DNA from 3 places in the Lysinibacillus sp. G4S2 genome. Region 3 is predicted to be linked to each of the others. Evidence: riboswitches for the same ligand, from Rfam matches in the RefSeq annotation. Region 3 holds a riboswitch; each other region holds the start of a gene.
The links. Region 3 has a riboswitch for cobalamin ahead of QUF91_RS25030 (FecCD family ABC transporter permease). Riboswitches for the same ligand answer to the same signal wherever they lie in the genome.
Positions count from the first base shown of each region.

Region 1: linked by a shared signal. The riboswitch ahead of QUF91_RS25955 (hypothetical protein) and the one ahead of QUF91_RS25030 (FecCD family ABC transporter permease) in region 3 are both predicted to bind cobalamin.
Region 2: linked by a shared signal. The riboswitch ahead of QUF91_RS12050 (ribonucleotide reductase N-terminal alpha domain-containing protein) and the one ahead of QUF91_RS25030 (FecCD family ABC transporter permease) in region 3 are both predicted to bind cobalamin.

Region 1 is NZ_JAUCFJ010000002.1:5,093,617-5,103,857, reverse strand. Features, by position in the region: gene QUF91_RS25965 (hypothetical protein) at 1-408, shown strand, start outside; gene QUF91_RS25960 (glutathione peroxidase) at 642-1,187, shown strand; cobalamin riboswitch at 1,916-2,117, shown strand; gene QUF91_RS25955 (hypothetical protein) at 2,326-2,868, shown strand; gene QUF91_RS25950 (helical backbone metal receptor) at 2,870-3,826, shown strand; gene QUF91_RS25945 (tyrosine-protein phosphatase) at 4,022-4,789, shown strand; gene QUF91_RS25940 (MATE family efflux transporter) at 5,404-6,789, shown strand; gene QUF91_RS25935 (putative RNA methyltransferase) at 6,789-7,619, shown strand; gene QUF91_RS25930 (lysophospholipid acyltransferase family protein) at 7,772-8,380, shown strand; gene QUF91_RS25925 (hypothetical protein) at 8,451-8,831, shown strand; gene QUF91_RS25920 (low molecular weight protein-tyrosine-phosphatase) at 8,855-9,319, shown strand; gene QUF91_RS25915 (YebC/PmpR family DNA-binding transcriptional regulator) at 9,534-10,241, shown strand, end outside.
Region 2 is NZ_JAUCFJ010000002.1:2,348,201-2,358,441, forward strand. Features, by position in the region: gene cbiB (adenosylcobinamide-phosphate synthase CbiB) at 1-172, shown strand, start outside; gene QUF91_RS12005 (pyridoxal phosphate-dependent aminotransferase) at 159-1,238, shown strand; gene QUF91_RS12010 (histidine phosphatase family protein) at 1,250-1,858, shown strand; gene QUF91_RS12015 (bifunctional adenosylcobinamide kinase/adenosylcobinamide-phosphate guanylyltransferase) at 1,871-2,446, shown strand; gene cobS (adenosylcobinamide-GDP ribazoletransferase) at 2,487-3,263, shown strand; gene QUF91_RS12025 (histidine phosphatase family protein) at 3,236-3,835, shown strand; gene QUF91_RS12030 (bifunctional adenosylcobinamide kinase/adenosylcobinamide-phosphate guanylyltransferase) at 3,784-4,176, shown strand; gene QUF91_RS12035 (hypothetical protein) at 4,178-4,615, opposite strand; gene QUF91_RS12040 (ECF transporter S component) at 4,607-5,227, shown strand; gene QUF91_RS12045 (hypothetical protein) at 5,224-5,907, shown strand; cobalamin riboswitch at 6,018-6,204, shown strand; partial or broken gene QUF91_RS12050 (ribonucleotide reductase N-terminal alpha domain-containing protein) at 6,367-7,668, shown strand; partial or broken gene QUF91_RS12055 (ribonucleoside-diphosphate reductase subunit alpha) at 8,007-8,918, shown strand; gene QUF91_RS12060 (ribonucleotide-diphosphate reductase subunit beta) at 8,932-9,972, shown strand.
Region 3 is NZ_JAUCFJ010000002.1:4,900,765-4,911,005, reverse strand. Features, by position in the region: gene QUF91_RS25045 (response regulator transcription factor) at 1-483, shown strand, start outside; gene QUF91_RS25040 (YdhK family protein) at 512-1,099, opposite strand; gene QUF91_RS25035 (biotin transporter BioY) at 1,217-1,813, opposite strand; cobalamin riboswitch at 1,988-2,177, shown strand; gene QUF91_RS25030 (FecCD family ABC transporter permease) at 2,327-3,373, shown strand; gene QUF91_RS25025 (heme ABC transporter ATP-binding protein) at 3,379-4,173, shown strand; gene QUF91_RS25020 (hypothetical protein) at 4,441-4,611, shown strand; gene QUF91_RS25015 (endonuclease Q family protein) at 4,684-5,850, shown strand; gene QUF91_RS25010 (S-layer homology domain-containing protein) at 5,933-7,555, shown strand; gene QUF91_RS25005 (DUF2653 family protein) at 8,009-8,296, opposite strand; gene QUF91_RS25000 (large conductance mechanosensitive channel protein MscL) at 8,284-8,745, opposite strand; gene QUF91_RS24995 (YdcF family protein) at 8,930-9,946, shown strand; gene QUF91_RS24990 (SEL1-like repeat protein) at 10,004-10,241, shown strand, end outside.

The DNA.
Region 1 (10,241 bases), 190 kb from region 3:
GCTCTTACATACAAAAATGGACATATTCGTGCAAGCGCTGCACAATTTTTATGCGCATTAGCAGCGAAAAGTGATCCGGAAGAGAGAGTATTAGAAGACTTCTTGAAGATTTGGGCAGTGACATATGATGAAAAAACAGAAACTGCGAGACATACTTTGCAGGCAATTTGGAAAATAGGTGTAGCAGGGCAGGTACAAAGAGATTTAGTCGTTTCATATTTGGCAAAAAGATTCCAAACATGCTTAGACGAAAAGAATCCGAAATTAATGCGCTATGATATTATTTTATCTTTTAAAAAGCTATTTGATGAGACGAAAGACCCGAAGCTACTAAAAATTGCGGAGCGTTTAATTGAGGAAGAACAAGATGTTAAATGCAAAAGAAGATATAGGAAAGCCATCCATTAAAATTCGTGGAATGGCTATTTTTTGTGAAAATTCTTTCATTAATAGAGAAATAGTTTATAATATATCCAGGCGTGTTGGGCAGGGAAAAATAGGTTTATTCTTGACCGGTAATAGGATTTTTTTTTGTTAAAATTTTGCTAATGTATGTCGATGCCCTTAGCGGAAAATATTGTCTTCTAACATGATTAATCAACACACCTCATAATATATGAAAAAATAAAAGGAGTTAAACAATGAGCATTTATAATTATTTAGTAAAGAAGCCAAATGGTGAAATATTATCAATGGAAACTTATCGAGGGAAAACGCTGTTAATTGTTAATACAGCAAACAAGTGTCGTTTTACATATCAATTCGAAGACTTACAAAAAATGTATGACAAATATGGGAAAGATAATTTCGTCGTATTAGGTTTTCCTTGTGATCAATTTGATAATCAAAATCCTGAAGATGGCGAACAAACTACACACCTTTGTAAAATCAACTATGGTGTAACATTCCCAATTTTTGAATTGGTGCAGGTAAATGGAGATGCAACACACCCATTATTCAATTATTTAAAGCACGAGATAGATTATCGCGAATTTGGCAAGGCAAGTATGCAGGAAAAAATGTTAGCAGAAGCAATTATCCAAATTGCGCCTAGTTTTTTAGATGGTCGTAATATTCGCTGGAACTTTACGAAATTTTTAATAGATACAAATGGTAAAACAGTTGCCCGCTTTGAACCTACAGATTCACAGCTTGATATTGAACAAGCGATTGAAAAAATCCTATAAAATAACCTTGAATCAATACTAAAATCCGTTTTTGATTAAAAAGTTGGTTGATGAAAGCATATGAGTAGAGGGAGAATCAGACTACGTTTACACGTCCTTCCGCAGCGGAATGTGCAATCAAGTACATATTTTTGTAAAGATCTTCATTTTTAAATCTCGTGAATTCAGAATAGAGAATGATTTTGTCAGGTGTGTTGATTAACCATTTTTATCCACCCTAATTAAATTAGAAGGATCTGATTTCCGCTACGGGCTACTCGCTTTGTCGCTGACGCTTCGCTTTCGCACAGAGTAAGGCTTTCTGCGAACGAGCATCGAGTAGCCCTACGCTACAAGCTCTTCATAATAACATGTGGTTGATTTCTTTGATAGAAAGAGCTTGTTTTTCGATAAAAGCCCAAATAGTTTCGATAAAATGAGATTTTGTTTCGATAAAAGCTCAAAAAGTTTCGATAATGAGCGATTTTGTTTCGATAAATCTTCAAAGTATGCCTATAAAACGAACGAAAGTAGCTTTAGCGATTCTGTTTTGGGTCTCGACACTAAATAGCAACAAGAAAAACCCTTTCATCGATCAATAATAAACCTATTTTTTCCTAATCAACACGCCTGAGATTTTGTATAGCTATGTAGAAAAATGGCTTACTATTGTTCGAATTCCTTTGTTTTCCGTTTATCTCAAAGCTATTTTTTCCTATCAATATATGTTAAACTGCTTTACAAGTGAATTATTCTTGCGAAATAAAGGTGTTAACAAGCATAATCGGGAATTCGGTGAAAAACCGAAGCTGTTTCCGCAACTGTAAGTACAGGTATCATAAATATATACCACTGTCTAAATATTAGATGGGAAGGTTTTATGATTCGTACCATGATCGAATGGAGTTAAACTGTACAAGCCAGGAGACCGACCTTTATTTGAACGTATAAATACTCTTCGGAAGCTAGGGGAATATGCGGCAAATCCATAGGCTATGTCGTGTCTATGCGACACTATCTCTGTTATTTTCGTCGTTTCCATAGAAGGAACGGCGTTTTTTTATGTACACTTATAATTTACCTGATGAAATTATAGGACAAGCATTGGAAGGTATTTATAAAGTAAGAATTTTTCATGAAGGAAAGCGGGGACTTAGACTTGAAAAAAGATGCACGTTATTCTTGCTATCCATTTATGCGTGAAAAGGCATCGACAGTAGATTTTGAAATTCGAACGGATAGCCTTACAACACATATTGGGGCCGCTTTAGTAGCGGTGAAAAAAGAGACGGTAGAGGTAGTAGCCGATGATTTGCTAGCTATTTTGCCATTGGCTTACCATGTAAATGGCTCAGTACGAGGTAAATTAGCGGTAACTGAAGATGATTTGACTTGGCTAAGTAATCGTTATGATTTCTATGTTAGTCATGTAAAGGGGGAAATACAAAGTTTTGTATTACCTCAAGGAACAGAGGCTGCTGCAGCATTACATTTATGCCGTAGCGAGGCGAAAAAGTCATATCGCATTTTGCACAAAGTGTCTGAAGAACGGGAAGTACCAGCTATTCTCTTTGATTATTTAGGGTTGCTAGCCAATGTATTTTTTGTAATGGCCGTCTATACGAATCAACACGCTGGTATTGCTGAAATACCGTTTATAAGTAAGTCATACCCGATGAAAAAGAAAAAGGAGAATCAATGAAATGAAGAAAATGTTTAAGCTACAATGGCTTTCTGTGCTGATGCTGGCCTTCGTATTAGTTGGCTGTGGCGCGAAAGAAGATACTAATAAAGAGACTGTTTCTAAAGAAGATCAACAAGTTGAGAAAACAAGTTATAAAGTTAAGGATGATCGTGGTGTAGAAGTAGAGTTTAATGCAGTGCCTAAAACTATTGTTTCATTACAACCAAGTAATACAGAAATATTATTTGCACTAGGCGTTGGCGACAAAATCGTTGGTGCAACTGAGTTTGATACGTATCCAGAAGAAGCAAAAAAAATTGAGCGTGTGTCAAGTTCTACAACATTCAATAGTGAGCGTATTTTAGCGTTAAAGCCAGATGTAGTTATTGCTTATACAACTGGTAGTGATGATGAAAACTTAAATGCTCTAAAAGTTCTTGAAGATGCAGGAATTAAAGTTTTTGCCATTAAATCGGCTACTTCATTTGATGATGTTTACGGTGATATCCAACAAGTTGCATCTGTTATGGGGATAGAAGACAAAGGTGAAAAGTTAAATGAAGATATTAAAGCTAAAATTGCTGAAGTCCAAGCAAAAGTAAAAGATGTAAAAGCAAAAAATATTTATTTAGAAATTAGTCCAAAGCCAGATATATATACAACTGGTTCTGGTACATTCCAACAAGAGATTTTAAATGCTGCAAACGTGAAAAATGTATTTGCTGATCTCGAAAGCTGGCAAAAGGTATCTGAGGAAGATGTCATTGCGAAAAATCCAGAAGTGATTTTAACAACAGTGAATACGGAAAACTCAGCAGCAGAAATTCTTGCACGTGGTGGATGGAATTCAATTACAGCGATTCAAAATAAAGCGGTTTATTTTATAGATCCTGATATCTCAAACCGTCCAGGTCCACGTATTGGTGAAGCTGTTGAGCTAATAGCAAAAGCGGTATATCCTGAGCTTTTTAAATAATTTATATTGATTTTAGAGCTGTCCTTCATCAAGGGCAGCTTTTTTTGATTGTATCCAAACTGACGGATATAACCATCAAAGTAACTGATAAAAAGGGGGAGTGACTACATTTCCTAGTGTGAAAATTGGTATTATATCGAATTGTTCTATAGAATAAAGATAAGGAAGCTTGCTAACAGAGGGAGGTGGCAGTGAATGAAACAATTTGATATGAAGATTATTCCGTTTGAGGCTGTTCATAATTTTCGTGATATGGGTGGATATAAGTCAAGAGATGGGCGTTCTGTAAAGGATGGCTTGTTTTATCGTTCAGCGGCGCTTGGCAAAATGACGATAGCAGACAAGAAGCTTTTTGAAACGCTAGGTGTCCAAACAATTTTTGATTATCGTGATAACCATGAAGCGCAAAACAATCCTAATCCGGTATTCCCACATGCTAAATATATTCAAATACCGGCAAAGGGCAATCACGCTTTCGAGATGCCTACAAATGCCGGAGGAAAAGATTTTTATAAGGTTGTAAGTCCAGAGATGTTCCGAGAATTTTATGCTCAAATGCCTTTTAATAATGCTTCGTTTAAGGAGTTAATGGTAACGATTCAAAACCCTGAAAATTTAGGGCTTGTACATCATTGTGCAGTAGGGAAGGATCGAACAGGTATCGGCGGTGCACTTATTTTACTCGCTTTAGATGTACCTGAGGAAACAATCATGGCGGACTATTTAAATACAAATATACATTTACGTCCCTTGGTAGAAAAGATGGCCCAAGCAATTCAGCAAGACTATAGCGATCGAGAATTACAGCAATTTTATGCATTAATGTCTGCCCGTGAGGATTATTTACAAGCAGCATTTGATGCAATGGATAACAAATATGGTTCTAAGACCGCATTTTTAGAGCAAGAGTTTGGTCTAACAAAAGAAAAGCGCGAGCAATTACAAACACATTGCTTAACATGATAGGAAACCCTTTCACATAGAATTGTGAGAGGGATTTTTTATGGTAATATACTAGCTTTGCATAATCTTTTTGATGATTCATTATAAAACTCTTTACAGTCTAAAAAACTATGATAAGATACTATATATTTTTATCAGACGTGTTGATAAGGAAAAAATAGGTTTAGTATTGAGTGATAAAAGGATTTTTTGTTGGCTCATCACTAAAAGTTGTGGATGACATTTTTTAAAATATATACGCTGTATTTTAGTTGATTGGAGTGGAGGCTGGGCGACTCCTTGGGGATCAGCGTCACAGATGAGACCCTGGAGCGAGCAGGTAGAGGAACGAAGGCTAAAAACATCACATCCTGTGATAACGCCTTCGTGACCTACATCGTGTAGGCCTAAGCGGCTCATCGGACGCCCCCAGGAAGCTCTGCTCTGCGCGAAAGCGAAGCGTCAGCGGCAAATGTTTTATCTGTGCGAAAGCGTAGCGTCAGCAACAAAGCGCCCAGTCGGAATGGAAATCAACCACACGTTTTGGTGAAGAGCCTCTTTGAATTAATTTGAATTTAAAAATGATTAATCAACACACTTGTATTTTTATAAATGTATAGGAGAAGTGAAAAGTATTGGCAGATACATTAAGAGAAAGTGATATAAGAGAGCCGAATAAGTTAAGTTTATTCCATTTAACGTGGCCGATATTTTTAGAAGTATTTTTATTTATGTTGATGGGATTAGCTGATACTTTTATGCTCAGTGCTTTATCAGATAATGCTGTATCAGGGGTTGGTGCTGCCAATCAATATATTCATATTGCAATTTTAATACTTGAAGTAATAGGTAATGGTGCTTCTATTGTTGTGTCACAATATTTAGGCTCAAGGCGTATTTTTGAAGCTGCGAAGATTTCTGCTTTAGCCATAACGATGAATTTGGTCGTTGGACTAATGATGAGTATCTTATTTTTCTTCTGTTCTAGTCATTTAATGACGATGATGAACTTGCAGGGTGATGTGCTTCAATACGCGCAAAGCTATTTAGTCATTATCGGGAGTTTTATTTTTTTACAGGCAATTATCAATGCGTTAGCGGCGATTATCCGTGTACATGGTAGGACAAAGCAAACGATGTATGTATCGCTAGGTATGAATGTTCTACATGTTGTATTAAATTACGGTTTGATTTTTGGTAACTTAGGATTGCCAGAGCTAGGTGTAAAAGGAGCGGCTATTTCCTCAGTTATAAGTCGTGGATTAGCAGTTCTTGTGTTTTTCTGGTTGTTGTATCAAGTCATGGAAGTAAGATTGAAGCTACAATATTATTTCGAGTATTCTAAGGAATATGTTCGAAAAATATTAAACATAGGCTTGCCGTCAGCGTTTGAGCAGGTGCTTTATCAGTTTTGTCAGATTGTCTTCTTATATTATGCAACGTATTTAGGATCAGAAACGCTTGCAGCAAGACAATATGCCATGAATATTTCGATGTTTACGTATTTGTTTGCGATTGCAATCGGTACAGGGACAGCTATTATTATTGGGCGTTATGTCGGTGCTGGTAAAAAGGATGAGGCTTATCATCAGCTGTGGTCAAGTGTACGTGCAGCTTTTGTCTTTACGATAACGATGGTTGTAGTTGTGACTATATTCCGGAAGCAGCTTATGCACGTTTTTACTGATGATCCAGAGGTAATAGCCATCGGAGCATCTGTGCTAGCATTAAGTATTCTGCTTGAGACAGGTCGTACGATGAATATCGTGGTTATTAACTCTTTGCGTGCCTCAGGGGATGCGAGGTTTCCAGTGAAAATTGGTTTTTTATCGATGGTTTGTATGAGCCTTCCACTCGGTTACTTGTTCGTTTTCGTTTTAGATTGGGGCTTAGTCGGTATTTGGCTGGCGATTTCGGCAGATGAATGGATGCGAGCCATTATTGTATACTTTAGATGGAGAAGTCGTAAGTGGGAGCGTTTCGCACTTGTTCCATCTACAGAACAGAAGGAGGCAAATTAATGGGGGCACTTTCTAAAAGAGCTGCAGGGGCAGCCTTAATGGATAAAAATATAACGCTTTTTGCTTGTCCGATTTGTCAGGAGTCAATGAGTGTTTTTGAGCAGGGTAGACTAGTATGCTCCTCAAATCATTCTTTTGATATTGCCAAGCAGGGCTATGTCAATATGCTGACACATGGTGCTATTTCTAAGTACAGTAAAGACCTCTTTGAATCTCGAAAAGCGGTTATTGATAGTGGTATCTACGATTTAGTAGAAGATAAAATTGGAGAGCTCATTGCGAATGCAGAAACCGTGCTTGATACAGGGTGTGGTGAAGGTTCACATTTAGCCCGTATTATGGCGAAGAAACATGGGATTGGCATTGGTATTGATATAGCGAAAGAAGGCATACTTGCTGCATCTCGACATTATCCAGAACAAATTTGGTGTGTTGGTGATTTAGCGAAAAGTCCATTTGCAAGATCAAGCTTCGATGCCATCTTAAACATTTTATCTCCTGCAAATTATGAAGAATTTAAACGTCTATTAACTAGGAATGGTTGTGTTGTGAAGGTTGTACCTCAAAGCGGGTACTTACATGAGCTTCGAGCACAATTGTATGCGGATTCTACTAAAGAGTCGTATTCGAATGAACAAATAGTTGCTCGTTTTAAAGAAAGCTTTGCCGATGTTAGTGTAGAGCGTATTACTTATACGGTACCGTTAGCTCTAGAGCTTGTACCAGCACTGCTTGAAATGACACCAATGGGCTGGCATAAAAAAGAGGGGGCAACTATCCATTTAAATGAAATTACGATTGATGTTGATGTATTAGTGGGAAAGGTTTAACTACTTTCAGTTAGTGTTTTTTGTACCGAAAGTGTAGCGACAGAAGTGAAAGTCTCCGGCGGATGTCACGGATTTATTTCACATGCAATTGCAGTACACAGGCATTTTCGATTACAATGGGAGTAACTATTGAATAAGGTAGGAATGGAACAGTGTATAAATTTATAGCGAATGTTGTAAAAGTGATATTAAAATTATCGGGCTCAAAAGCGCGTGTATATGAAGAGCAAAACTTACCGAAGGAAGGTGGTTTTATTATTGCATGTACACACACGGGTTATGTTGATATTTTAAATCTTGGTGTTGCAGTATTCCCTCGGGAAATCCACTTTATGGCTAAAAAGCAATTGTTTGATATAAAGGGTCTTGGTTGGCTTATAGAGCGTTTAAATGCCTTTCCGGTTGACCGTGACAATCCAGGTCCAAGCGTTATTAAAATTCCTTCACAGTTATTGAAGGAGGGTAAAATTGTTGGGATTTTCCCATCCGGTACGCGAAATGCTGAAGGTACGGATTTAAAGCAAGGTGCTATTACAATAGCACAATTGTCAAAAGCGCAAATTTTACCAGCCGCTTATGTTGGTGCGCGTAATGCTGGTGATATTTTTAAACGTGGAAAGGGCTATCTAATTTATGGCGAGCCATTTTATGTAACAGGCAAGGGTAAAGACGGGCGTGAGGAATTTACACATCGTCTTGAGCATGAACTGTTAGCTTTAACAGAGGAATTAGAAAAGCGCATTGCAACAGAAAAAAATTAAATCAGAATAGAAGGCACTCAAAATCAAGTTTGATTTTGGGTGCTTTATCTTCATTCAGCAGATGTTTTCTGTGCGAAAGCGTAGTGCAAACGTAGCGGCAGCAACAACAGATGTTTTCTGTGCGAAAGCGAAGCGACAGCAACAAAAGGGTTTCGTCTGTGCGAAAGCGAAGCGGCAGCAACAAAATGTTTTCTGTGCGAAAGCGAAGCGACAGCAACAAAATGTTTTCTGTGCGAAAGCGAAGCGACAGCAACAAAATGTTTTCTGTGCGAAAGCGAAGCGACAGCAACAAAATGTTTTCTGTGCGAAAGCGAAGCGACAGCAACAAAATGTTTTCTGTGCGAAAGCGAAGCGACAGCAACAAAATGTTTTCTGTGCGAAAGCGAAGCGACAGCAACAAAAGGGTTTTCTGTGCGAAAGCGAAGCGGCAGCAACAATTACAGCAAGGTGAAATGGATTGTAGGAGGAGTAAAAATGATTCGAGTACTTTTTGTATGTTTGGGAAATATTTGTCGCTCACCAATGGCTGAAGCGGTCATGCGTGATTTAGTAGAGAAAGAGCATTTGAGTCAGAAAATCGAAGTAGATTCGGCTGCAACAAGCTCCTGGCATATTGGTGAACCTCCGCACAGAGGAACACAAGATAAGCTGAAAGAATACGGCATCTCAACGAAAGGGATGCAAGGGCGACAGTTACAAAAGGCAGACTTTGAAAATTTCGATTACCTTATTGGCATGGATGAAAGTAATATACGCAATATACAAACGATGCTGGGCAATCCTAATTCTCCAAAGATTTTCCGTTTTTTAGATTTAACTGACCATCAAAAAGACGTGCCAGATCCATATTATACAGGAGATTTTCAAGAAACTTATAATCTGGTTTTAGAAGGCTGTCATGCATTATTAGAAAAAATCAAAGTAGAAAGCCAATTGTAAAGTGAATCTAGGTGAAGCAGTTTTTTACAAATTTATTCTTCAGAAAATCACTTTAAACATTGGCATATCTAGCTTTGTAAGCATCATTTGTGTTATTATTTGCAGAGTAATTCCGGACGCAATTATGCCGATGCATAATTGATTCACTATTTACAGATGGCATCTACCCATCTATGATTTTTATAAACTTAAACATTGAAAGAGAGTGGAAACAATGGGTCGTAAGTGGAACAATATTAAAGAAAAGAAAGCGTCTAAAGACCAAAGCACAAGCCGAATCAACGCAAAATTCGGACGTGAAATTTATGTGGCAGCTAAATCAGGCGAGCCAGATCCTGAATCAAACCGTGCCCTTAAAGTTGTCCTTGAACGAGCAAAAACATACAGTGTTCCTAAGCATATTATTGAAAAAGCAATTGATAAAGCAAAAGGTGGCGGCGATGAAAACTTCGACGAATTACGCTATGAAGGCTTCGGACCAGCTGGCACTATGTTAATCGTTGATGCTTTAACAAATAATGTTAACCGTACAGCTTCTGATGTACGTGCAGCATTTGGTAAAAACAATGGGAATATGGGTGTCAGTGGATCTGTTGCCTACATGTTTGATTCAACAGCGGTTATCGGTTTAGAAGGTAAATCTGCAGATGAAGTTCTTGAAATTTTAATGGAAGCAGATGTTGATGCTCGTGATATTCTGGAAGAAGATGAGGCTGTCATTATTTATGCGGAGCCGGACCAATTCTTTGCTGCACAAGAAGCATTAAAAGCAGCTGGTGTTCAAGAATTTACAGTAGCAGAGCTTTCTATGCTTCCACAAACAGAAGTAGCATTAACTGGTGACGATGTAGCGAAATTTGAAAAACTAATTGATGCATTAGAAGATTTAGAAGACGTACAAAATGTTTACCATAATGCAGAT
Region 2 (10,241 bases), 2.6 Mb from region 3:
TGGGAAAAATACATATCAGGGTGTCGTTTCTTATCGTGCAATAATGGGCGAAAAATTAGTTCCATTAACAAAAGAGCATATTGCAACGTCTGTTATTCAAATGCGTATTGCTACTTTGCTCTTTACTCTTGTTATGTTAACAGTGGAGGTGTTAATTTTTGCTATTACCTAATCACGGAGCAAATCCGCAAAATGTCTATCATCAACTAGGGCTTAACATGCCCGAAGAGGTGTATGATTTTAGTGAAAATGTCAATTCGGCTGGACCACCTCAATTCGTTGAGGCGCGTTGGCGGACATTTTTTCCGCTTATTCAACGCTATCCAGATCCGGATGGCGAGCCGTTTTTATCAAAGGTGACCGCTTTTCATCATGTAGAGAAAGATTCAATACTACTAGGCAATGGTGCATCAGAGCTTTTTAGTGTTTTAGCTAGACGTTATGCAAATAAACGTGTAATTATCGTACATCCCTCTTTTTCAGAATATGAACGAACATTACGAGCAGTAGGCGCTGAAATTGTACCGATTATTGTAGAGGATATCGTCCACTACACGTTGCCGATGGAGCGTTTACAAAGAGAGATGGCGAACGCAGATGCTTTATATATTTGCACACCGAATAATCCGACGGGGGTGCTTCCAAAGAAAGAGGAGCTCCTACAATTAATGACGCACGGTGCAAAAGTCAATTGCGAGCTTGTCATTGATGAGGCTTTTATTGACTGGGTCGATGAAGCCTATTCATTGATTCAATATGTGGTCGAAAATCCTCATATGATTGTCGTTCGTTCGATGACAAAAATGTATGCAATTCCAGGGTTACGCCTTGGCTATTTAGTGGCAAGTCCTATCGTTGTTGCTGAGTTAAAGTCTATTTTACCGCATTGGAATTTGAATGCCTTTGCACTCGTTATAGGGGCAGGCTGTTTAGATGAACAAAATTATTGTCAACAGGCGATTGCCTATGCAACAACTCAGCGGGAATTGCTACAAAGCTATTTACAAGAAAATGGGTGCCAGGTGACGAATAGTGTCACGAATTATGTATGTTTTGCGTTGCCTAAAAATCAGCAAGCAGATACATTTTTTACATATTGTTTATCAAAGGGCGTCGTGCTGCGCCATACAAAAAACTTTATGGGCTTACATGGTGAATGGTTCCGTATCGGGATTAAAGATATTGCGGCCATGACGTATTTAAAAAACTGTTTACAGGCATGGTTTAATGCGAATTAGGAGTGAGAAAGGTGACAACTTTTTATTTAGTGAGACACGGTGAAACGATGTGGAATAAAGAGCATCGACTACAAGGATGGTTAGATTCGCCATTATCTGAAAATGGTGTTTTACATGCAGAAAAACTGCACGAGCATTTAGGTGAATTTTCATTTGCAGCAGCATTTAGCAGTACGAGTGGTCGTGCCAAGGAAACGCTGGATATTCTTGTAGGTGATCGACAGATTCCGATTTACTATGCGGATGAATTACGCGAGATTTTTTTAGGAGATTGGCAAGGTAAAACGGTCGAGGACATCGTTAGGACACATCGCTTAGACTATGAATTATATACCGATTATCCTGCGCAATTCACAGCAACTCATACCGAAAGCTTCGGTGCGGTAACTGAACGAGCAATGTTTACGTTAAAAAAAATTGCAGAAAAATTCCCTGAGGACAATGTGTTAATTGTTTCCCATGCTGTAACTATTAAATGCACGGTTAACGCTATTTTAGGCAGAAGTATTAATCAGCTTTGGGCAGAGCCATTCATTCATGGTACAAGTGTAACGATTATTGAACGATCAGAGAATCAATGGCTCGTTAAAGATATCGGTAACATTCAACATTTAAAATAGGAGGCGTAACTATTGCCACTGATTTTCATTACAGGGGGAGTACGCAGTGGTAAATCCCACTTTGCTGAAAAAGCGGCTGTTACTCACTATCAAACAAAGTTCATGCAAGCACAAAGACTTATTTATATTGCTTCTGGTGTAGCGATGGACCGTGAGATGGAGAAGCGAATATTGCGTCATCAGGCAGATAGACAAGCTCAAAATATTGAATGGCTTACGATAGAAGCACCTTATGAAATCGCTGATCCATTGATAAGCCTGACCGATGGCGATGTCGTGTTATGGGACTGTGTCACGACATGGCTGACAAATGCTTTTTATGAAGGTTTTGACACGGGCACGCCATGTGTAGATCAACCAGGCTGTTTAGAGGAGAAGCTGCGTGTCTTAAAAAAAGCAGTAAAGACGTTACTTGAGAAGAGGGTGACGTTTTTTGTCGTCTCGAATGAATTGTTTGATGAGCCTCCATATACAAGCGAGGAAGTTGAATTATACCGACAAATGCTCGGGAATTTACATCAATGGTTCGTTTCTATAGCAGATGAGGCGTATGAAATAAATTATAGTATCGTAAAGAAATGGAAATAATGCAACGCACATTGAAAATAGAAAGAAGGAAGGCAAGACGATGAAAAATTTCTGGCATAGCCTACAACTTGCATTTCAATTTTTTACAGTTTTGCCGGTACATAAGGAAATTCCTTTAACCAAAGCAACCATTACAGGGATGTTCGCCTTTTTGCCGTGGATAGGGGCTCTTATGGGCACCGTAGTGGCAGCGGTGATATATGGTTTAACAGAATGGACGATGAGCAGTGAAGTTTTGCTTTCTTTTTTGGTTGTCGGACTATTCGCTTTATTTACTGGTGGTTTACATTTAGACGGATTTATTGATATGGGGGATGCTTATTTTTCGTATCGGGACCGGGAGAAGCGGCTTGAAATTTTAGATGATCCACGTGTCGGTGCATTTGGTGTGCTTTCGGTGCTATTTTTAGTGCTTAGTAAATTCGTCGTATTGCATGAACTATTCGTGCAGCATAAGTTAGCTCTTTGGATGCTGATTTTTATTCCTTTATTAACGCGTGTGGGCATGAGTTTTTATTTTATGTCGCTAAAGTGTTCAAAAGAAAAAGGGCTTGCTTATTTTTTTAAAACACATATTAAACCGAGTTTGCTTATATGCTTTATGCTTATCACACTAGTTGTGGCGTATACTAGCTTACTGTTTGTCATAGGCTTCTCCATTGTTCCGTTCGTGTTGATTGCTGTATTAGCGATTGCCTTTTTAGTCTTTCGACAATTTACAGTGCGCAACTTTGGTGGTATTTCAGGGGATTTACTCGGTGCTTCAATTGAAGGAATGGAGGTTGTGCTGTGGGTGACGTTGTTATTGTGCGCTTAATGAGACATGCACCAACAAAGGAAAATCTGGAAAAGCGTTATATCGGCTGGACAGATTCATCATTAGCAGATGTATCTTCGCTGACTATTGTAGATAAAGATGTCACAAAGGTGTATGGTAGCGATTTACGGCGCTGTAGAGAAACAGCTGCCCATTATTTTCCGAACGCAACTTACATGGCAGATAAGAGATTCCGAGAGTCGAACTTCGGTGAATTTGAAGGGCAAACATATGAGGAGTTAAAATCTGATCATCGTTATTGTGCATGGTTAGATGACCCGGTACAATCACCGCCTCCAAAAGGGGAAGGCTTTGATGCCTTTTGTGCGCGTGTTATGGAAGGGTTTACAGCGTTATCCAAAGATGAAGATGTTTATCATCTCGTCGTTCATGGTGGAGTCATTCGAGCACTGCTTGTTGCATTTGCACCAACTGAGCAACCATTTTGGACGTATCATACGCCGCATGATAAAATGTTCACTTTAACGTTTTCAAGAAAGGCTTGGGAGGAGGGAGCAAGATGCATGTCTTTATCGGAGGAGCTTATAGTGGAAAAACCGACTATGTCATGAATTTGCTTGCAGATCAAAAAGTTGAGCTAGTAGATGGCTATGTACCTGATGACATTCCTGCCAGTGATATACTTGTTATTAAAAACTTAGAAAAGTGGCTCGTGACACAAGATCTGGAGGATGATGAGGCCCTTGTCAAAACCATTTTGACAAGACTAAAGACTCTTGACGAAAATTGTGCACTGTATATAATTGTGACCGATATGGGACGTGGGGTTGTGCCGATGGAAAAACAGGCACGATTATTACGCGATACATGTGGGCGCTTGTACCAGGCGTTATTTGCTGAAGCGGAACATGTCGTACGCATTTGGTACGGTATCGGGGAACAAATTAAATGATCTAAGAATTTGTAAGGCTCTTTAGTGTGGATGTTTTTTCTAAGGTGTAAGTGACGGAAAGAACCATCAAATTCGTGGATAGAAAGGCCAAATTCGTGGATAGAGCGGTCAAAGTCGTGGATAGAAAGGCCAAATTCGTGGATAGGGCGGTCAAATTCGTGGATAGAAAGGCCAAATTCGTGGATAGAGCGGTCAAAGTCGTAGATAGAAAGGCCAAAATCGTGGATAGAGCGGTCAAAGTCGTGGATAGAAAGGCCAAAGTCGTGGATAGAGCGGTCAAATTCGTGGATAGGGCGGTCAAATTCGTGGATAGAACCGTCAAAATTGTGGATAGAACCATCAAAATTGTGTGTAGAACCGTCAAAGTGACGGATAGAAGACAGAGCGACGGATGGAAGAGCATGTATTTACGTTGATTGGAGTTAAGCTGGTGGCTCATCGGACGCCCCAGGGAAGCTTTGCTCTGTGCGAAAGCGAAGCGTCAGTAAAAAAGCGCCTAACCGGAACTGAAATCACCCCACGCTATGATAATAAAATAACGAAAAGAGGAAATGGAATGGATCGACAAAGGTTAATGAAATTGACACTCGTTGCGATGGTAGCGGCAATATGTGCAGTTGGTGCAGTGATTAAAATTCCAGCATTTATTGCAACTGCTGCGCTGGACTCTGCTCCCGCATTTTTGAGTGTTGTATTTTTATCTCCAGTATTGGCTGGGGTTGCAGGGGTAATTGGGCATTTTATTACAGCCTTAACTTCTGGCTTCCCACTAGGACCACTCCATATTATTATCGCAGTAGAAATGTTTATCGTTGTATGGATCTTCGGGATTATGCATAATAAAGGAATGCATTTCTGGAAATGGCCTGTGGCACTTATTTTAAATGGCGTTGTGGCACCATTACCGTTTTACTTTATCATTAGTCCGGCATTTTATTGGGCATCTCTTACGAGTCTTCCGCTGGCAACATTAATTAATTTAATCATCGTTGCAGTTGCAATGCCAATTTTATCTAAAGTATTTGTGCGTAAGGCAGGGCGATTACATTGAGAAATGCCATAAAAATAGGGGAGCTCATTGCTACGACAGATAATGCCGCAGCAATTGGTGAAAAACCACAAGATGTTGTGTCAGCCTCAGATCAACTAACGGCATACTTGACAGCACGTGTTACTTTTTTAGAGCAGCTTGCCGCAAATGCTTTACCAACACATGTCCTACTCGCTAATTTTTCAGGGGATGCGGCATGGTCTCGGTATGTAGCAGGCATTCAGCAAGTTTTTGATGAAGCTGGTCTTATTTGTCCGCAAATAGACGGTAGCACTGAGTCCAATATGCCAACTGTACAATCAGGTTTGTCTATAACGATGCTTGGAGAACAGCAGAAACGTACACTAACTAAGCATGAACAACTTATTTGGTATACATATGGACTGCCACTTGTAGGCAATGAAGTCCTTGCGCAGCCTGAGGATGTCGCACAGCTACAGCCTGTTTTTCAGGCATGGAAAGAGGACATCGTGCAGCAAGTTTGGCCAGTAGGATCAAAAGGTCTGCAAGCAGAATTTACCCGCCTTTTTGGCAATCAACAGGTCAAAAGTTCGCTAGATGTTGAGAAAACGGCTGGCCCATGTGCAGTCATTTTACTAGGAGTACATCCAGAAAAAGAGCAACTGGCACAAAATATTTTTCCTAGAAATTTTGAAAAACTACGTAAAACTGCATTGTAATAGGGCTTGCTTCGAGAAAAAGTAGCACTTAAAAAAATTCAAGGGGCAAAACGCCTATTGCAACAACAAACACAATATGTTAGATTTGTTTAGGAGTTAAAACACAATATATAGTATTTTGGACAAGAGGTACCAATATGGTTTAAAAGGGAATTCGGAAAAAGAGCATCTTAAGCCGAAGCTGTCCCCGCAACTGTAAGTGCTGACAAATGATGATGATGCCACTGTTAAAAATGGGAAGGCGATCATTTGGAGGAAGCATGAGCCAGGAGACCTGCCAATTTGTTCGAGACAACAACACATTCTTCGGGGATTGAGAAGTGGAGGCGAGAGATTTGTTCACTTCTTTGTGTGCATGTCCTTCATTTCCATTTCCGATTTTACAGCGATCACGCAACCGATAGAGGGTGCATGATCGCTTTTTGTGTTGTTGTAGAAAGAAAGGGAGAGTATGTGTATATGACAATTCAAATCGAACAGCAAATTGCTAAGTTAAAGAATAGTTACACGGAGGATGAACTTGAAAGTTTTGTAAGGTTATCGGATCGATGGCTACGAAAAAATGACAATGCCACATTTGAGGCATGGGCAGATGCGATGATTTTACAAACGCTTAGCCTAATTGATGAAGAGGAGCCATATTGGACATTTGTTGCAGCGCAAATTTATTTAGAAAAATTATATGACCAATTTGCAATGCGTCGCGGCGTTTCAGTGAAAGATGTTTATCAGGTATTCCCAGCACAATTAGCACGCTATACAGAGGCTGGTTTGTATCATGAAAGTTTAACAACAAAATATAGTGAGCAAGAGCTTCAGGAACTTGCTTCTTATTTAGAACAAAGTCGAGATGAGTTGTTTACATATATTGGCTTAAAAACATTGATGGACCGCTATGTTGTCCGTGATTATACGAAAACACCAGTGGAGCTACCTCAGGAACGTTGGATGGTCATTGCGATGACATTGATGCAGGATGAAACAGAAAATCGTTTACAAAAGGTGCGAGAGTCTTACTGGGCAATGAGCAATTTATATATGACAGTAGCCACTCCGACATTATCGAATGCAGGGAAAACACATGGACAGTTATCTAGCTGCTTTATCGATACAGTAGATGATAGTTTACAAAGCATTTACGACACAAATACAGATGTTGCAACCTTATCGAAATACGGTGGTGGCATTGGCGTTTATATGGGCAAAATTCGTAGCCGAGGCTCATCTATTAAAGGTTTTAAAGGGGCATCAAGTGGCGTATTACCTTGGATTAAACAGCTTAATAATACGGCAGTTTCAGTCGATCAGCTTGGTCAACGCCAAGGAGCTATTGCTGTTTATTTAGATGTTTGGCATAAGGACGTCTTTACGTTTTTAGATTTACGTTTAAACAATGGGGATGAGCGTTTACGTGCCCATGATATTTTCACAGGGCTATGCTTACCGGATTTATTTATGGAGACAGTTGAAGAGCGCGGGGAATGGCATTTATTTGACCCACATGAAGTACGAGAGGTTATGGGCTACTCACTAGAGGATTTCTATGATGAGAAAAAAGGTGACGGTTCCTTCCGTACAAAATATGCAGAATGTATCGCCAATCCTTTATTAAGCCGTGAAGTCGTACCAGCGATCGATATTATGAAGCGTATTATGCGCTCACAGCTTGAAACAGGCGTGCCGTTTATGTTCTATCGTGATGAAGTAAACCGCATGAATCCGAATAAACATGAAGGAATGGTTTACTCAAGTAATTTGTGTTAATAGTAGCACCTTCAATCAGAAATGGTTGTCGAAAACTCCGTTAAACGGGGAAAGTCACAATGTGATAACCTACCGTGCTAAATCTTTTGATTAAATTAGTTAATCAAAAGTAAAAGCCTAACGACTATCGAAAGCATAACTCATTGAAAAACATGAGTGAAGAAGCGAGTAGAGTACCCCTCAAGCGAGGCCCGTTATAGGGATAATTCATAAAGGGAAAAGCGGAGCATCCTTCAGGTAGAGCTGAGGATGATGATATAGTCTCCTCTGTATAGTGATATACAGCAGTTCATAAGAGAACGGATTAGGTCTAGCGAACCTAGTTGAAGAAAAGGACAGAAATTTTCCAAAACATGTCACCAACTGAATTTGAGTCTATTACTTTAGAAGATGATGTCATCGTTACACGTCGCAAGCCTGGAGACTTCGTAGTATGCAATTTATCATCCATTAATTTAGGTAGAGCTGTACCGGCTGGTGTTTTAGAGCGCTTGATTCCAATTCAAGTACGTATGTTAGATAATGTTATTGCTCTAAATACAATTCCAGTAAAACAGGCAGAGCGTACAAACTTGCGTTACCGTGGTATTGGACTTGGAACATTTGGCTGGCATCATTTATTAGCTTTAAAAGAAATTCAATGGGAGTCTGAGGATGCTGTAGAATTCGCGGACAAGCTATATGAGGAAATTGCGTATTTAACGATTCGTGCTTCCAACGATTTGGCAAGTGAAAAAGGAGCCTACCCATTATTTGAGGGCTCAGATTGGCATACTGGTGCTTATTTTGACAAACGTGGCTATGACAGTGATAAATGGAATGCATTACGTGCGGCAGTTGCTGAAAAAGGTATGCGCAACGGCTATGTGATGGCAGTTGCACCTAACTCATCGACATCCATTTTAGCAGGCAGTACGGCAACGATTGATCCTATTTTCCAAAAGAGTTATTCAGAGGAGAAGAAGGATTACAAAATACCAGTAACTGTACCAGATTTATCACCAGTGACGACTTGGTATTATAAATCTGCTTATTTCATCGATCAAAATTGGACAATCAAGCAAAATGCTGCACGAGCACGTCATATCGATCAGGGTATTTCGCTTAATTTATATGTTCAAAATACGATTAAGGCGAAGGATTTACTGGCACTGCATATGAATGCTTGGGCGAGCGGTGTAAAAACGACGTATTATGTGCGCTCGACATCTGTAGAATTGCTAGAATGTGAGTCTTGCGCTAGCTAGGGGGAAGTAAATAATGACAACAATTACTAAACGACAAATTATGGATAAAGAAGCACCGAACCGTTCAACAGGCATTGTGAACGGACGCTCTTCTAACATTTTAAACTGGGATGATGTGCGTTTTAGCTGGGCTTATCCAAAGTATAAAAAAATGCTAGGTAACTTCTGGACTCCATTTGAAATTAATATGAGCAATGATGTGAAGCAGTTTCCTGAGCTATCAGCAGTTGAGCAGGAATCCTTCTTAAAGATTATCGGTTTACTGGCGCTATTAGACAGTGTGCAAACTGATTTTGCGGGGAAAGTAGCAGATTATTTAACAGATTCAAGCTTAAATGCACTAATGATCATTTTAGCGCAGCAAGAGGTTATTCATAATCACTCGTATTCCTATGTGCTATCAAGTATTGTGAACAAAGATGAACAAGATCGTACGTTTGACTTTTGGCGTACGGAGCCAGTGTTAGAGCGACGTAATGATTTTATTATTAAGGGCTACCGTGCATTTTCAGAGGAGTCAACTGTTGACAATATGCTAGAGGCGATTATTTATGATGTGATTTTAGAAGGCTTATTCTTCTATTCTGGCTTTGCCTTCTTCTATCATCTAGCACGCAATCAAAAAATGGTGGCAACGTCAACGATGATTAATTATATTAACCGCGATGAACAGCTACATGTTGATTTATTTGTGAAAATTTATCAAGAGTTATTAGAGGAATATCCTGAATACGATACGCCAGAACGAGCAGCACGTGTGCAGGAAATCTTCCGTGAGGCTGTACAACTAGAAGTCGATTGGGCCAATGAAGTGATTGGCGATAAAATTGATGGCCTTGATGTGGAAGATGTCCATGATTATGTGCACTTCTATGCCAATGTTCGTTGTAATCAACTTGGCGTCGAGCGTCCATTTGAAGGCTATCGCAAAAATCCATTGAAGTGGGTTAAAGCTTACGAAGATGTTGATTTAGGGAAAACAGATTTCTTCGAGCAACGTTCTCGTCAATATGTGAAGGTTAATGTAGAAGATAACGGGTTTGATGATTTGTAATGCTCAATGAGGCTAGGGGAAAAGTGTATTTTTAAAGCAAAATTATAAAATTTCACATTAGAAAAGCGCGAGAAATCAAAGTTTATTAAATTGATTTTTCGCGCTTTTTAAATCGCTGATAAAGTTATAACAATCGCTGATAAACCATGAGTAATCGCTGATAAAGTTATAACAATCGCTGATAAACCATGAGTAATCGCTGATAAAGTTATAACAATCGCTGATAAACCATGAGTAATCGCTGATAAAGTTATAACAATCGCCGATAA
Region 3 (10,241 bases):
CTAACAGCAAAAGGGGAGCAGGCTGATATCATAAAAGGGTTAAATATTGGGGCAGACGACTATATTTTAAAGCCTTTCGATGAAGAAGAGTTACTAGCTCGTATAAATGCTGTATTAAGAAGAACGAAAGTTGAAGAAAAAGTTATTTTCTTTGAAGGGCTACGTTTAAATAAAGAATCCTTTGAATTATATTTTCAACAAGAGGCTATTCCTTTAACGCCGAAAGAATTTGCAATGTTAGCGTTATTTCTTGATTATCAAAATAAAGTTTTCTCAAGAGAACATCTCATTAATACAGTCTGGGGTTATAACGTATCAATTGAAGATCGAACTATTGATTCACATGTCCGTAATTTACGAGAAAAATTACGAAAAAGTGGTTTTCCAGCTGATGAGTACTTACAAACAGTTTGGGGAATCGGCTATAAATGGCATAAGTCAGCTGATCGAAAGCCTTTAGAAGCTAGAAATAACAACCTCTGATGGAAGAATTCCCGCAGAGGTTGAATTTTTATTTTTTTGTTGCTAGCTCTTCTTCCGTAACCCATTTATGGTTTTTCACTGCTTCACCTATAGTTGTAGACGTATAATCAATCATATAAACTGTCGTTTGTAGTGCCTCATCTATATGGACAGTCGCATTTTCCATCCCTTCCATATGAGATGCATTCGTTTTGATTTCTGTACCAGGAGCCAATGGAGCTTCACCTGAATCTATCAATTCCTCATGAATAACCCACTTATGATTATCTACGCGATTTCCACCTGTAGTTGGCTCATAGGAGACAATGTAGGCTGTCGTATCATAAGCGCCAACAATCGTTGCTTCTGCGCCTTTCATACCTGCCATATGACCATCCGTAATAATGGCGGTGCTTCCAACAGGAAACTTTGGTTTTTCAGCATTTTTCAAAGTTGTTGGTACTTCACTAGAGCTTGAATGGTTCATCATAGAATGATCCATCTCAGTGCTCTGCTCAGTTTCGGTGTTATTTTTTGAATTGGTTTCCGGCTTAGTTGAACTGGTAGAGCAAGCTGATAATGTTAGTAAAGCTAATGCTGTCAGTATGCCAATAGGCCATTGTCTTTTTAATATCATGTTAATTTCCTCCTCCTTATTTGCCCTTAATGTAGCAAATAAATGTGCAGAAATTGTGGATAGCAGTCTTACAAGAAAAAAAACCCTCTTTAGCATCAAACTAAAGAAGGGTTTCTGTTATTTAACAGGAATTATTTTCAATACTTTTTGTAGGCGGTAGGCAAAAATACCGGCAAATATAGCTAAAATAATATCCTTTGGTAATGGAGGCATCATCCAAAGCCATGCCATCTTATAAGAAAAAGCATCTGGAGCACTAGCCCATAGCTTATAGGCGAAATACATCCAATTCGTTCCAAGTAAATAATTAATGGCAGTTGCAATTAAAGCAGCAATTACATAGCTTTTTTTCGTTCCGCTGCGCTCTACAATAAGCCCTGCAACATATGCAGCTAATATAAAAGTGACAATAAAACCGAATGTAGGACTTAAGATTTGTCCAAAGCCACCACTGAAACGTGCAAATACAGGTGCGCCTGCTAAACCGATGCACATATAAACAGTACAAGCGAGTGCACCTTTTCTACTACCAAGAATCAGTCCTGCTAATATAGCAAAAAATGTTTGCAGCGTAATTGGTACGCCACCAACAACCATAAAAGGTACAAAGGAAGTAATATTAGCGCCAATCATCATCAATGTTGAAAATAGTCCAATATAAGCAATATCTACTGTTCTTAATTTGTGATGCGAGTGTTCCGCTACTGTTGTCATTATTTCACCCCTAATAAGTAATGTTGATAATAATAGTGTAAGAAAATAAAGTTTTTGTGTCAACTTGATTATTTTATTCGGTTAACACAAAAATAATTATCCTTCTTATTTGGATGAATAATTCTAGTAATAGACGAACTATTAAAATATATGATAGAATCGTCATAATTTTAAAATATATATGATGCTAATGGTGTGACATCTTGTAAATGTGTCACTTAAAAGGGAAGTTGGTGCAAATCCGACGCTGTCCCGCAACTGTAACGAGGAGTTCTATGATGATTTAGCCACTGTTCTAGAATGGGAAGGCAATCATAGTACATTGATTCGAAGCCAGGAGACCTGCCAATTAGCGAATACCTGTAATGCCCACGAGGATGAAAGCGATTACGGACAATAGAAGGAAATCTTTCTTACTTTGTTTAATCTCGGGTATTTCTATGCGTATTTAGCATGGAATACCCTTTTTTATTGCTTCGTACCTATTATTTTTGATTAGGAGTTAATAAACAGATGAATAAAAAATTTATACTACTCTCAATGACTCTTCTTCTAGTTCTACTCATTTCAATGACAATTGCTATAATGGTTGGATCGGTTTCTGTTACGCCACAATATGTATGGAAGGTCATCCTTTCAAAAATCCCACTTATACAAAATGGAATAGAACAAGATTGGAGTCGCTCACAGGAAATTATCATTTGGCAAATCCGAGCTCCACGTGTATTGCTCGCTGCTATCGTTGGAGCAGGATTGGCAATTGCAGGAGCAGCTATTCAGGCACTTGTTCGTAATTCAATTGCTGAACCATATATTTTAGGGATTTCTTCTGGTGCAACGGTTGGTGCTACAGCTGTCATCATTTTAGGTGCTTTTTCATTTCTTGGTGTTTATGCTCTTTCCGTATCTGCATTTATCGGTTCTCTCACAGCGATGGCGTTAGTTTTCTTCTTAGCGCGTGTTGGCGGTAGAGTTTCTGTCTTTCGACTTTTACTTTCAGGGATGGCGGTGTCGTTTATTTTATCTGCTATTTCAAATTTTATATTAATGATGTCGAAGCAAGAGGGCGGAATGAAGGCAGTCATGTTTTGGATGCTAGGAAGCTTAGCTGGTGCAAAGTGGAGTAATGTTTTAATTCCTACAGTTATTTTTATTGTGGTGTTTGCCTTGCTATGGCTCCACTATCGAAGTTTAAATTTATTACTTCTTGGAGATGAAGCAGCTGTCACTTTAGGGGTTAATTTACAACAGTTTCGAATTCAACTTATCTTATTAGTTTCATTATTAACGGGTGTTCTTGTCGCAGTCAGTGGTTCAATCGGATTTGTTGGCTTAATCATTCCACATATTGTACGGCTAATTGTAGGTTCAAACCATAAATATGTCATACCGATTAGTGCTTTATTAGGGGGGATTTTCTTAGTTTGGGCAGATGCACTTGCCCGAATTTTAATTGCTCCTGAAGAAATGCCAATTGGAATTATCACGGCTTTTTGTGGCGGGCCATTTTTCATTTGGCTGCTACGTCGTAACAATTATTCTTTCGGTGAAGGGGATTAGAAATTATGACATTAGAAGCGAAACAAGTATCTTTCTCCATTTCTGATGAACGCATTTTACATGAAGTAAGTGTTCAAATAAAGGAAAAGCAATTCGTTGGGCTGATTGGTCCTAATGGTAGTGGGAAGTCAACGCTACTAAAGAATATGTATCGTTTATTAAAACCAGAAAGTGGAACAATCTTATTAAATGAACAGGATATTTTAAAGCAATCGAGTAAAAGCATTGCGAAAAATTTAGCAGTTGTGAGCCAAGAAACACCGGTCTTATTCGACTTTACCGTACATGATTTAGTAAGTATGGGGAGAACACCCCATAAAAAACTATTCGAACTTGATCAACAACAAGATTTTCAAATTGTAAAAAGTGCACTTGATCAAACAGGGATTGCTCATTTAGAGAAACGTAGCTTTAGCTCTCTTTCGGGGGGAGAAAAAAAGCGTGTGATGGTTGCCCGTGCTCTCGCTCAGCAAGCACAGATGCTTATTTTAGATGAGCCAACAAATCATCTAGATATTCAGCATCAATTGCAGCTAATGGATCTAATTCAAACCCTACATCTAACAGTTGTTGCTGCCATACATGATTTAAACATTGCAGCTATGTATTGCGATCAAATTTATGTTTTACAGCAAGGTCGAATTGTTTGTTTTGGAACACCAGAAGAAGTACTTACGCCACAATTATTACAGGATGTATTTGGTGTTTATGCTGATATTCAAATACATCCACTTACAAGGAAGCCTTATTTAACGTATGTCTCTGAGCAATTTACGAAGAAAGCTTTAAAAACTACATAAATAAAGTATGGTTCTTCGGCAAAAGGAGGGGTTGATCTCCGTTCCGGCTGGGCGCTTTTTTTACGAATAGCCTGGGACGGAAATCACCCTTATTTAAAGCGCCACAAAATTTACAAAGATCTTCTTGACCATTTTGTTTTTCAACAATAACAGATACACCTGCTATTTATGGATAGGACAACTGTTAATAGAAGAAAGAGCTTCATTTTCTTCGTGTATACTTATATCCTTTTTGGGGAATTGTATACGTGAAAGGAATTGATGAAAGTGGAAGAGATAAAGTTTGCACAATTAGATCAGCAACAGCTTGAAAAAATTAATGAGCTAGAGAAGACAATTGGCGTGACAATAGTGGCGTATGATTCTTCGACAATGCCATCACAGGGCTCAGGTGCTTATGAATCAAATAATAGTACTCACAACAATCATCCATCATGATTAAGAGTGAAACGCCTTGCAGCAATGTGAGGTTTTTTTATTTCATTGAAAATAATAGAGGTGTTTACAATGATGCAAAATTTATATGCAGATTTACATATTCATATTGGACGTACTTTAAGTGGACGCGCTGTCAAAATTACTGGCAGTAAATCGTTAACGTTAACAAAAATTCTCGAGACTTCTAGTGCAAGAAAGGGACTAGATATTATTGGAATTATTGATTGCCATTCACCAGAGGTTATGGATGAAATGTCAGAAATGATTGAACGGGGTGAACTGAAGGAGCTAGAACAGGGAGGGCTTCGTTATAAAGACACAACCCTTATCCCAGGCACTGAAATTGAGATTTATGATTGTCATTGCCTTGGACCAATCCACGTACTTGCCTATTTTCCAACACTTTTACTTATGAGGGAATTTTCAAATTGGATGTCTTATCATATGAAAAATATTCATTTAAGCTCACAGCGTATCTATTGTGATGGTCGAACATTGCAGCAAAAGGTTCGTGAGTTAGGAGGGCTGTTTATTCCTGCGCATGTTTTTACACCGTTTAAAAGTTTGTTTGGTAAAGGTGTGCATCGTAGTTTAACAGAAGTATTTGACCCGCAACTTATAGATGCGATTGAGCTAGGTTTAAGTTCTGATACCGCTATGGTGAGTAACATCAGAGAGCTTCAAGCATACACATTTGTCAGCAATTCTGATGCACATTCGCTTGGGAAAATTGCACGTGAGTATCAAAAATTAAGACTATCTGATGCCAATTTTACAGAGCTACAAATGGCGCTACATGAACAGCAAGGGCGCGCTGTAACAGCCAATTATGGCTTAAATCCTTTGCTGGGCAAATATCATCAGACTGTCTGTGCAAAATGTGGTGAACAGCTTAGCAATATGGCAACAATCTGTACTAACTGTGAAAGTATCCAAATTATTAAGGGAGTTTCTTTACGTATTATGGAGCTATCAGAGCAGCTGACGGATAAACGTGTTCGACCACCGTATATTCACCAAGTACCACTAGATTTTATTCCAGGTTTAGGACCGAAAATGATGGAAAGATTGCTACAAGCATTTGGTACAGAGATGAACATCTTGCATCGAGTCTCACTAGAACAGCTTGAACAAATCGTACCACATAAGATTGCTAAGATGATCGATTTAGCAAGAACAGGACAATTGGCAATTGAAGCTGGTGGTGGTGGCATTTATGGGAAGATACAGCTTGAATAGAAAAAACAATTTCTCTTATTTAACCCATTTTCATCCTCCATATATTAAAATAGTAATTAGCAAAAGATGGGGGAGTGAGTGTATGCAATTATCAAAGAAATTTCGATTTTTAGCGGCTGGTGTACTGGCGTTGCAATTAGCGCTACCAGTAGGGGCAAACGCTGCGGAGCAGAGAGATTACATAGCGCCAAGTTGGGTAGCTCAGGCAGATTACGTAGCACTTGGCGATTCTTTGGCTCATGGTATGAATGAGGTTGGCATGATCGGTTTAGGTTACGCAGATTTTGTTGCACAAGCTTTACAGCAAGATGGTTTCATCACTTCTTATAATAAGGGATTTGCGTATTCAGGCTATACAACAAAAAATGTACTGGAAGATATACAAAATGATGTGGAAAAGCCTGTGACAGGATTCGGGTATAAAAATGACAAGGTAAAACTTCGTCCCTCTATTAAAGAGGCTGAAATTATTACTTTGACAGCAGGTGCCAATGATTTAATACCTATTTTAAAAGAGTCTCAGACAACTGGTATAAATGCAGCAGCGATGTTAAAGGCATCGCAAGGAGCAATTAAAAATATTGCCGCTATTTTAGAAGAAATAAAGAAACTAAATCCGAACGCTCAAATTTATGTTATGGGATACTATAATTCTTTCCCGTACTATAGTGAGGATTTACAGAAACAGTTTAAAATGTTATTAACAGTTATGAATACGACGATCAAAACAACTGTTGAAAATGCGGGTGCTATCTTTGTACCGACATACGATATTGTAGCAAAAGATGTTCCAAGCTATTTACCAAACCCAGAAAATATTCATTTAAGTGAAGCAGGCTATTTAGCAGTAGCGAACGAGGCATTTTTACCAGCGATTAAAGCAAGTACGTTATGGGATGTTTCAAAGGCTATCCAAGTAAATGTGAAAGATAGTACAACTGCAAAACTAAGCTGGCAGAAAGCGAAGGATAATGTAGGTGTCACTAAATACAATATATATGTAAATGGTAAGCTATCATTTACGCAAAAGGCTGATACAACGGCTATAACTTTGGATCATTTAATAGAGAACACAGCATACATGGTAGCTGTTAAAGCAGTTGATGCAGCAGGCAATGAAAGTGTACAAAGTCCAACAGTTACTTTTACGACAGGGAAAAATGTAAGCTTTACTGATATAGACAATCATTGGGCGAAGGAATATATCCTGAAGGCAGCAGAAGAAGGTATTATGAACGGCTACGCAGATGGTACGTTTAGACCTGAGCAAAATGTAACTCGGGCACAGGCAGCTAGTATACTTGTTAGAAGCCTAGGTTTAACGACGAAGGAACATGCACCATTTACAGACATCGCAAGCTATGACGTTGGAACTCAGTCAGAAATTGCAGCAGCGTATGCATATGGGCTAGTGAAGGGAACAGGTGAGAAGTTTAACCCAGTACAGCCAGTTACTCGTGCTCAATTAGCATTAATGATTAATCGTGCCTATGAACATCAGCTAAAGCAACCTTATGCTGTGAAAGGAAAAGCACCATTTTCTGATATTGCCTCTTACAATGAAGAAACAAAACGTGCAATAACTATGTTGTATGAACAAGGCATTGTTATAGGTAGTGAAGGGAAATTTTCACCAGAGGCTCCGACAAAACGTAGCCATGCAGCAAAAATATTTGTAAATTTCAATAGTTTATTAAAAAAATAAAGATAGTGAAATAATGCAAGGTAGAGGTTGTAAATAATGAAGTCAAATGATTCAAAGAACAGGCAAAAAACGCCTTGAAAATAACAAGTGGCTGGGACAAAACTGGAAGTGCGAGAAATCAATTTAGAAACGTTGATTTCTCGCGCTTTTTTGATGTCAAATTTAGTGTTTCATGGAGGTAGATGTCGATATTTTTCGAAAGTTGGGTGATAAATTAAAAAAGTTGGGTGATAAATCGAAAAAGTTAGTCGATAAATTAAAAAAGTTAGTCGATAAACAATCAAAAGTTCTCAAGGCAGTATATCTCCGGAAATATACTGCCATTAACAGAGAAATAGGGAAAAGAAAATAGAATGACTTGGTCAAACATAGAAAAAGAGAAATCGAACAGCATCGATTTCTCTTTTTTCTTTAATATCAGCTAGTTTTGTCCCAGCCTCATTCTTTACTTATTTACGATAGTCTGGCAATAATGCCTTCCTCATCGTCTAGGACAAGTTCAATGCCAGTTGAAAATGGATCACTGTGTAGGACATCTTTAATCCATACACGTAGTGCGCCAATCATGGCTGCTGTATTGAATATCTCAATTTGTCCATTAACTTCAACTTCTGCACCAAAGCCTGTGTCATCATCGTATGTTAGCTCTACAAGCACATCTTCTGGGCGAACGTTTTTATAGTAGGCCTGAGATAAGCAAATTGCATTTATAATATCTTGCTCATTAATTACTTGTGCCATTGTGATTGTGCTTCCTCTTTACGTTTTTTATCTTTAAACATATTAATAATTTTTACAACTAGCATTACGATAATAGCAATGGCTGCAAAGTTAACGATTAAGCCTAAAATATTACCAAGCATACCCATGCCACTGAAAAGACCTCCGAATAATAAGCCAGCTAAACCACCAACCATTAAGCCTTTCATAAGGCCGCCAGAGAAGAAGCCGCCTTTCTTAGCTGTTGAACCTGTTTTGTTTGTATTTTTATTTGTTGTTACATTATTTTGGTCTTTAGATTTATCCTGAGATTTTTGGAAATTAGAGCTATTGTTATTGTTCGAATAGCTTTTTTTACCCGATTTGTAGGATTTCGCTTCTGCAGTTGGTGTATCAGAAATGAACAAGGTTGCACCTACAGACGCAAACATAAGTGAAGCTGCAAAAAGTGCGGCAAGAATTTTTTTCATTACTTACTTTCCTCCAATATAATTTTTAAATTTGTCATAAACTAGTTCTTAATAATAATCTTACATGAACTATCCCGAAAAATAAAATAATCGCTTCCATTAAATTAGGTATTTCGACAAATTTGAACAAGAAGTGTCGATAGGAAAGAGTGTAAAAATGCTATAAAAAGAAAGGAGTGAGACGTTGAATACAACAATAGTGCTATTAAGTGCAATTTTTTTATTGTTATATATAACGGAAAAAAGACGTTTCTTCAATGCGGTAGTTCTAGGTTTTTTAGGGTTGGATATTTTGAGTACAATAATTACCCATTATCCTGTATTGCTGCCAAATGAGCAGGGGATTATGTCGAAAATGGGAATAGTCATTATACTTGGAACTTTCCCTAGTATGATGTTTATTTTATCGATAGCTACTTTTTTTAATAGTAAAGTTTTACTTGAAAAAGAAGGACGTAAAGTTCGTAATTTATTGTTAGCTGTATTCGGCTTAAGTTTTTTTATCATGATGATTTGGTATGTATTTGTTATTTTTACGAATATCGAACATGAATTTTGGCATATTCTTTTCTTCTATGCGTTTTTGGTTTTTGGTTATACAATGTTTTTATACACAAGTACAATGGCTTATGCGACTCTATACCATTTTACACCTATTTTCTATGAGCCAAACTATATTATTGCATTAGGATCAGGGCTAATTGGTGATAAAGTACCGCCGCTTTTAGCTAGTCGTTTAGACGAGGCGGTCAAGCAATATAAAAAATATGGTGAGCGACCTTATATTATCGTCTCAGGTGGTCAGGGAAGCGATGAAAACGTATCAGAAGCATATGCGATGAAAAAATATATAGTTGATGTACATCAACTACCAACTCAAAAAGTATTAATGGAAGATCAATCGACAAATACTGAACAGAATCTGGCATTCTCTAAAGAAATTATGGATAAACATGCTCGAGGAAAAAAATATCGATCCTTATTTGTGACGAATAATTTTCATGTTTTTCGTGCAAGTATTTATGCCAAAAAGGCGAAGATAGATGCACAAGGTGTTGGTTCAAAGACAGCCTTTTATTATGTACCAAATGCCTTTACTCGCGAATTTATCGGTTTATTAGAAATGTATAAATGGATTCATGTCACTGTCTTTTTAATCATCACATTGTTCATCGGCTTAATATTGAGAGCATATGTGTAACCAATTTTGAACTGTCTTCCATATAATAATGCTAAGGCAATGCAAGGGGGGAATCTAATGTATGGGCAAATTTTAGCAAAACAAAATAACGAGCGAATTAAATCCCTACAAAAGCTCACGCAAACACAAGATACATGGTTTGCACAAAATATTAATTTGATAATGGTAGAAGAAGTGCAATTAACAGCCTTGCACAAAATATTGTATCAAGTTGTGCGAGGACTTTTGAAAAAAAATCAACAAAGACATTTACAAATTATACATCCAGAGCAGACGCAGTCAGTACAGGAGAATG